DNA from 3 places in the Mesorhizobium dulcispinae genome. Region 3 is predicted to be linked to each of the others. Evidence: riboswitches for the same ligand, from Rfam matches in the RefSeq annotation. Region 3 holds a riboswitch; each other region holds the start of a gene.
The links. Region 3 has a riboswitch for cobalamin ahead of RFN30_RS27250 (CbtB domain-containing protein). Riboswitches for the same ligand answer to the same signal wherever they lie in the genome.

Region 1: linked by a shared signal. The riboswitch ahead of bluB (5,6-dimethylbenzimidazole synthase) and the one ahead of RFN30_RS27250 (CbtB domain-containing protein) in region 3 are both predicted to bind cobalamin.
Region 2: linked by a shared signal. The riboswitch ahead of RFN30_RS30420 (DUF1636 family protein) and the one ahead of RFN30_RS27250 (CbtB domain-containing protein) in region 3 are both predicted to bind cobalamin.

The regions. Positions count from the first base shown of each region.
Region 1 covers NZ_JAVIIY010000001.1:334,428-336,683, reverse strand. Annotated here, with positions in the region: gene RFN30_RS01530 (histone deacetylase family protein) at 1-601, opposite strand, end outside; cobalamin riboswitch at 717-894, shown strand; gene bluB (5,6-dimethylbenzimidazole synthase) at 938-1,675, shown strand; gene RFN30_RS01520 (hypothetical protein) at 1,706-2,256, opposite strand, start outside.
Region 2 covers NZ_JAVIIY010000027.1:27,567-29,822, reverse strand. Annotated here, with positions in the region: gene RFN30_RS30430 (cobaltochelatase subunit CobN) at 1-22, opposite strand, end outside; gene cobW (cobalamin biosynthesis protein CobW) at 39-1,076, opposite strand; gene RFN30_RS30420 (DUF1636 family protein) at 1,073-1,507, opposite strand; cobalamin riboswitch at 1,545-1,751, opposite strand; gene RFN30_RS30415 (winged helix-turn-helix domain-containing protein) at 1,781-2,256, opposite strand, start outside.
Region 3 covers NZ_JAVIIY010000017.1:92,394-94,649, forward strand. Annotated here, with positions in the region: gene cobU (bifunctional adenosylcobinamide kinase/adenosylcobinamide-phosphate guanylyltransferase) at 1-352, opposite strand, end outside; gene RFN30_RS27245 (CbtA family protein) at 345-1,142, opposite strand; gene RFN30_RS27250 (CbtB domain-containing protein) at 1,158-1,337, opposite strand; cobalamin riboswitch at 1,375-1,572, opposite strand; gene RFN30_RS27255 (gamma-glutamylcyclotransferase) at 1,643-2,256, opposite strand, start outside.

The DNA of each region.
Region 1 (2,256 bases), on a different contig from region 3:
CGCCGGTTTCGCTCTTGGCGCCGGTGCCCGGATAAAGCGGCATCTGGTGCGTCGAGCAATAGAGCACCGACGGGTCGTCCCAGAAAATGTCCTGCGTGCCGTTGCCGTGGTGGACGTCCCAGTCGACAATCGCGACGCGCTCGGCCTGGTGCTTTTTCTGCGCGTAGCGGGCCGCGATCGCCGCGGTGTTGAACAGGCAAAAGCCCATCGCGGTGGTCTTTTCGGCGTGATGGCCGGGCGGGCGCGCGGCGACGAAGACATTGGCGGCGCGGCCTTCGAAGACGTCATCGACCGCGGCGTTTGCCGCGCCGATCGCCGTCACCGCCGCATGCCAGCTCTTCGGGCTGGCGCTGGTATCGGCATCGATCGAGACGATGCCGGTCTCGGGAATGGCCGCGCGCACCCGCTCAACGAAATCCGCGGGGTGCGCATAGAGGATGGTCGCCTCGTCGCCTTCCGGCGCCTTGATGCGGTCGAGCGCCGAAAAAGCCTCGTCGTCCAGCACGCGCTCGATGGCGCGCAGGCGGTCGGGCCGCTCGGGGTGGCCGGCCGGCGTGAGGTGTTCCAGGAATACCGGATGTGTGTAGAGACGAGTGGTCATGGCGCCTAATCTAGGCACCTGTCGCCCGGATAGCCATGTTTCAGCGCCGATAGATTGGGGAAAATCGCGCCTGATCGTGTCGCTGGCGGCATTGGCGCGGCTTCCGCTTCGCGATAGAGTCCTGCCGCTGCCTGGTGCCCGCGACGCGGGAGAATCGGGAACACGGTTGAATTCCGTGGCGTGCCCAACGCTGTGAGGGGGACCGCGCCGGCAAAAGCCACTGTCAATGACGGGAAGGCGCCGGATGCGGGTCGATCCCAAGCCAGAAGACCGGCCCGGCAGACATAGTCGTCCGCATGGTCAAGCGGAGGACTGCTTATCGCAAGGGGACAAGCGATGCAGGCACGAATGGCCGCTACCGGCGGCGACGACTTTGACCAATCGGCGCGCGATGCCGTTTACCGGGCGATGTTCACCAGGCGCGACGTGCGCAGCCATTTCGTTGGCGACGATCTCGATGATGGCGTGCTGGCGCGGCTGCTCATGGCAGCCCATCACGCGCCGTCGGTCGGCTACATGCAGCCGTGGAACTTCATCGTCATCCGCGATGCGGCAAGGCGACGGCAGGTGCGCGACCTGTTTCTGGCCGCGCGCGAGCAGGAACTGCCGGCGATCGAGGCGGAGCGGCAGGCGCTCTACCGCAAGCTGAAGCTCGAAGGCATCTGCGAAAGCGCGCTCAACCTCTGCATCACCTGCGACCGCCAGCGGTCAAAAGACTCGCCGCTCGGGCGCTGGCACAATCCGGAAATGGACCTCTACAGCACCGTCTGCGCCGTGCAGAATTTCTGGCTGGCGGCGCGCGCCGAAAGCGTCGGCGTCGGCTGGGTGAGCATCATCGAGACCGAGGCGCTGAAGCGGCTGTTGTCGATCCCCGAGCATGTGACGCCGATCGCCTATCTGTGCGTCGGGCGGGTGTCGGAATTCGCGCCGCGGCCGGACCTCGAGGCGCATGGCTGGGGCAAGCGCCTGCCGCTCGGCGAGCTGGTGATGAGCGAGACCTTTTGCGGCGCCGGCGAGGAGCCGCTCAAGTCGGCGATCGCCCGCCTCGGTTCCGGCGAACGGGCGAACCCGTGATCAGGCTGCCTTCGTAGTGAGGGCTGCTGATCAGGCCGCCCGGGGCGAATCCCAGCGCGAGCCGCCGAAAGAGCCGAGCGCCTTGTCGCGAAGCTCCCTGAATTTCGACGAGGCCTCTGCCAGGCGCTGGTCCCATTCCGGATTGGGCACCTGGCCCTCGATGGCGGCAAAATAGACCTGCATCAGCGAGGCGATGGCGAAGGGCTCGATGAAGGCGGCCTTGAAGGCCCAGGCAAAGACGATGGCCAGAACGAAGGCCCAGCCGGCAAGCTGCCCGGGCATGACCCAGAGGATGGCGGCTGCGGGGGCGAGCATCAAAAGGAAGATGACGAAGGACACGCCCCACATGATCACCGCCAGCCAGACGGCGTTCTTGACCATGTGCTTGCCGTTCTGCGCGTAGAGCACGACGCCTTGCCTGGCGGTCTCGAAAGGCGAGTTTGAATTGATGCGGATGTTGTAGCCGAGGATGATCTCGTCGACATAGGTCAGCGATAGCCGAATGACGGTGTTGATGAAGCTGACGATGCCGCTCAAGCCTGGAATGGGCAGGAAGGCGGCGATGCCGCCGATCAGGCCGG
Region 2 (2,256 bases), on a different contig from region 3:
ATGTCGTGGTGAGGATATGCATCGCGTGTCGGTTAGCCTCAGCCGGCGAGGATACGCTCGACCGCCGGGCGGTTCAGCCCCTTGAGGCCGATGACGACGAGGCGCGAACGGCGGTCGTCTTCCGCGGTCCAGGCGCGGTCGTAATAGTGGTTGACGCGCGGTCCGACCGCCTGGAGCAGGAGCCGCATCGGCTTGCCGCCGACCTCGACGAAACCTTTGACGCGCAGCACGTTTTCCTGCTCGGCGGCGAGGGCGACGCGCTTCGCCAGTTCGTCCGGATTGGCAATCGACGGGATATCGACGACGAAGGAGTCGAAATCGTCGTGCTCGTGATCGAGCTCGTCGTCGTGATGGGTCTTGCGGTTCTCGATATCGTCCTCGACGGCAAGGCCGAGGCCGAGCAGCACCGACGGGTCGACCTTGCCCTGCGTGGTCGGCACGACCTTGACGGCGCGCGCCACATGCTCGCCGATGACGGCGTTGGCGCGGGTCGCACCGGCTGCGTCCATCAGGTCGCTCTTCGACAGGATGATCAAGTCGGCGCAGGCGATCTGGTCCTCGAACACTTCCTCGACCGGATCGTCATGATCTAACGAGTCGTCGGCGGCGCGTTGCGCCTGCAGCGCGTCCATGTCGGAAGCGACGCGGCCGTCGGCCAGCGCCGGGCCGTCGACAACGGCAATGACGCCGTCGACGGTCACGCGGCTCTTGACCGTCGGCCACTGAAAAGCCTGAACCAGCGGCTTCGGCAAAGCGAGGCCGGAGGTCTCGATCAGGATGTGGTCGACCTTCGGCGTGCGCGACAGGATCTGGTCGAGCGCCGGCACGAAGTCGTCGGCGACCGTGCAGCAGATACAGCCATTGGCGAGCTCGACGATGTTTTCCTCCGGGCAAGTGTCGATGCCGCAGCCCTTCAGGATCTCGCCGTCGATGCCGACATCGCCGAACTCGTTGACGATGATCGCCAGCCGCTTGCCCTTGGCGTTCTCGAGCAGGCTACGGATCAGCGTCGTCTTGCCGGCGCCGAGGAAGCCGGTGACGACGGTGCAAGGGACACGGGAAACGGAAGCGTTCATGGTCGGTCCTTCAGGAGGTCGAGAGGAGGGATGCGGGCAACCAGGCCCCGCTTGAGAGAATCGGGCCGGCCGCGCCAAGGGATCAGGCCGTCGGTCGAGGTGGCGAAGAGCTTTGCGCCGGCAATGAGGTCGGCGCCGCTGGTTGTTTCCAGATCGCCGAAGACGTAGCTCCAGCAGCCGTCGCGCAGCAGTGCCGCGCTCAAGCGGCGCTTGCAGTTGCCGAGACATTCGACGGTGCGGATGCGGATGTTTTCGCCCGAGGCGGCGCGGCGGGCGTCTTCGGCGAGCAGGGTGCCGGCGCGCGGATGCGCATCCGAGCCGGTCTCGTCGCGGCAGGAAGAGCAGACGATGACGGTCACGTCGGCCAGCGCGTCATCGCGCTCGGACGGAATGTCCGCGATATTAGCCGAGAAACTGCCGTTGCGATCCAAAACAGGCTCCTTGCCCGGAAAACCCGCCGGGCGATCGGATTTTCAGTCTCAGACGGCAGGTCTCCTGGCTCGCGGGTCATCGCCTTGGCGCCGCCTTCCCGGGAACATCCCAGTGGTTTTCGGCTAAGGCTCGTCGCTTACAGTTGCGGGGACAGCCGCGGATTTGGGGATTTTTCTAGCCCGCACCGCATTCCCTCTTGGCTCCTCCCTTTGCCGGGAGGAGACCGTCTGGCTCGGATTTAGGCTTACGTCTATGCGCCTGTCAACGCGCGGCTACGACACCCGGATGTCGGCCAGCGCCGGACCGAGGTCGCCGGCCGGCGTCACCTCGATCGCTTCCAGGCCGAGCCATGCCTGCATCTGTTTCAGCTCCTCGAAGAGCTGCGCGGCAGTTTCCGGTGGAGCATCGGCCTCGGCATAGGCGGCATGGGCGCGCAGCACGCCGGCAGGCCGGTCCGCCCTCAGATCGACGCGGGCGACGATGCGGTCGCCGAGCAGGAACGGCAGCACGTAATAGCCATACTGGCGCTTTTCGGCCGGCGTGTAGATCTCGATGCGGTAGCGGAAGTCGAAGAGTTTTTCGGCGCGCGTTCGTTCGAAAACCACGGGATCGAAGGGAGCGAGCAGGGCGCGCGCCTCGATCCGGCGCGGGAAGCGGGCGTCCTTGTGGAGATAGGCGGCCTTGTCCCAGCCTTCGACGCGCACCGGCAGTAGCTCGCCCGCCTCGACCAGTTCCTCGATCCTGTCTT
Region 3 (2,256 bases):
GCCGCGACAGCACGTCTGACAGCCGCCGACACTCGGCCTCGATATCATGGTCCGCCAGCATATGATTGGTCAGCCACAATGTCAGGCAGTCGATGAGCACCGGCTGGTGATCGGGCAAGGCCTCGATCGCGCCGGTGAGGTCGAGCGGCGCATCGACAGTGACCCAGCCCTCGCCTCGCCGCGAGCGATGCAGTGCGATGCGCTCGCGCATCTCGTCGTCGTAGGCTTGCGCTGTGGCGATATAGGTCCAGGGCGACGGGCTTGCCGTCACCAGGGTCTCGGCATGCGCGCTCTTGCCGGAGCGCGCACCGCCGACGATGAAGGTCAGGCGACCCTTGGCGCGATCAGGCAAAGCTGTCGCGCAGGCTAGCCGCCGTGCCGGTGAAGCGGCCGCGCACCACGCCGACGACGGCCCCCAGCACCAGCCAGAACACCAGATCGGTGAGCGTCACCGCCACCACGAACTGGTGATGCAGCCCTTCCGGGATCGCCGTCTCGAAACTGTCGGGCTGCGGCGCGCCGACGATATGCGGCCCAACGATCAGCACGACCGCCAGGACAGCCAGCGGCAGCGATTTGCGGAAGGCGATCAAGCCGAGGCCGATCGCAGTCGCGGCCACCGTCGAAATCCACCAGATCTGGCGCGGCAACAGCTCGGCCGCCGGCATCGCCGGCAGTTCGGGCGGCAGGCCGAGCCCGGGCGCCAGCGTGAACACCGCAAAACCGGCGAGGCCCCAGAACACGCCCTGGCGCCAGTTGCCGATGCCGCCGGCGAATTCGGAGACCGCGACCAGGACCAGTGCGAAGCCGATGCCGGTGACGATGTTGGCGACGACGTTGAAGGCGAAGCGCTCGAAGCCATCGGCCGGCGCCCAGCCCTCGTCCTCGGCCGGGGCAGCCGCTTCGGCAGGCGCCGGGGCGGCGCTGCTCATCGCGTTGTCCGCCGGAGCGGCAGAGCTCGTCACATTGCTGTCGGTGGCTGTGGCGGCGTGGTCATGATGATGGCCGCCGCCGGCCTCTTCATAGACTTCCGCCTTGAGGATCAGCGGCACGGTCGCATAGGCCTGCATGCAGGCGAGCACGATGCCCGCCACGAGCCCCGCGATCGCCGCGATGAACACGACGTTGCGAAACAGATTCATGATGTCAGGCCTTGCTCAGTGGCAGGGAAAAGCCATCGAATGGCGATAGTCGTGCGCAGCGTTGTGGACCGCATCGATATGCGAGAAGCCGACAAAGCCGACGACGAAAATGCCGAGCAGCGCGGCGAGCGCCAGCTGCATGACGCGCGACTGCGAGGAGACGGAAGCGCCGAGGGAAACGGAAGCGGTATTCATGTCTGGTCCTTTCGCCCTCCACCCGAGGGCATCGAAGTCAACTTTCCGGTCGCCGGCAGGTCTCCTGGCTCGCGGATCCGCGCCCTTCCCCACCTTCCCGAGGAAAATCCTCAGTGGTTTATGGAGAGGACTACCGCACACAGTTGCGGGGGCAGCCACGGCTTTGGGCAGAAACTCCGCCCTCACCGCATTCCCTCTTGGCTCCAAAAACGGAACCGACGACGCGATGGACTATAGGCAGAATCGCCGCGCCCGGCAAACCAAATTCCGTCACGCCGCAGCGTGATTGCGGCACGGGTTTTGGATTAGGATGCGGCAATCCGCTCGGCAACCAGCTGCTGCAATCGCCACAAATGGCGGTCATGAATGCCGCGCTGCTCGAGGTTCTTCACCGTGTTGTAGAGATAGTCGGCGCCCGAACCCCAGTGGCCGCACGACGTCGCCAGCCGCTCGACCACCACTTTTTCCTCGATCGGGCCGGCATAGGTGGTGCCCTTGCGGTTGATGACGAAGGCCAGAGCCCGGAAGGGTCCGTCGTCGCTCATCAAGTTGAGGAGCCGCGGATGGTAGCTGGTCGGCTTCAGCGTCATCTCGCGGCGGAAAAGCTTGTCCAATGCCTGCCGGCGGTCGCCACCGTTCAGACGGAAAGCAACGCCCTTGCATTGGCCGCCGCGGTCCAGCGCCATCATGAGGCCAGGCTGCTCCTTGGTGCCGCGCCAGCGCGTCATGTTCATGCAGAAGGAGCGATGCCAGCCGCGCGCGACGGCGACCCGCTCCTCGACATGCTCTATCTCCGGCTTCCAGATCAGCGATCCGTAGCCAAAGAGCCAGAGCGGCTCGGCGGCGGGGAGTTCGGCTTCCATGGTGTCCAGCATCGCATCATAGTCGGCATCGTCCAGATGCGACGCGTTTGGATCGG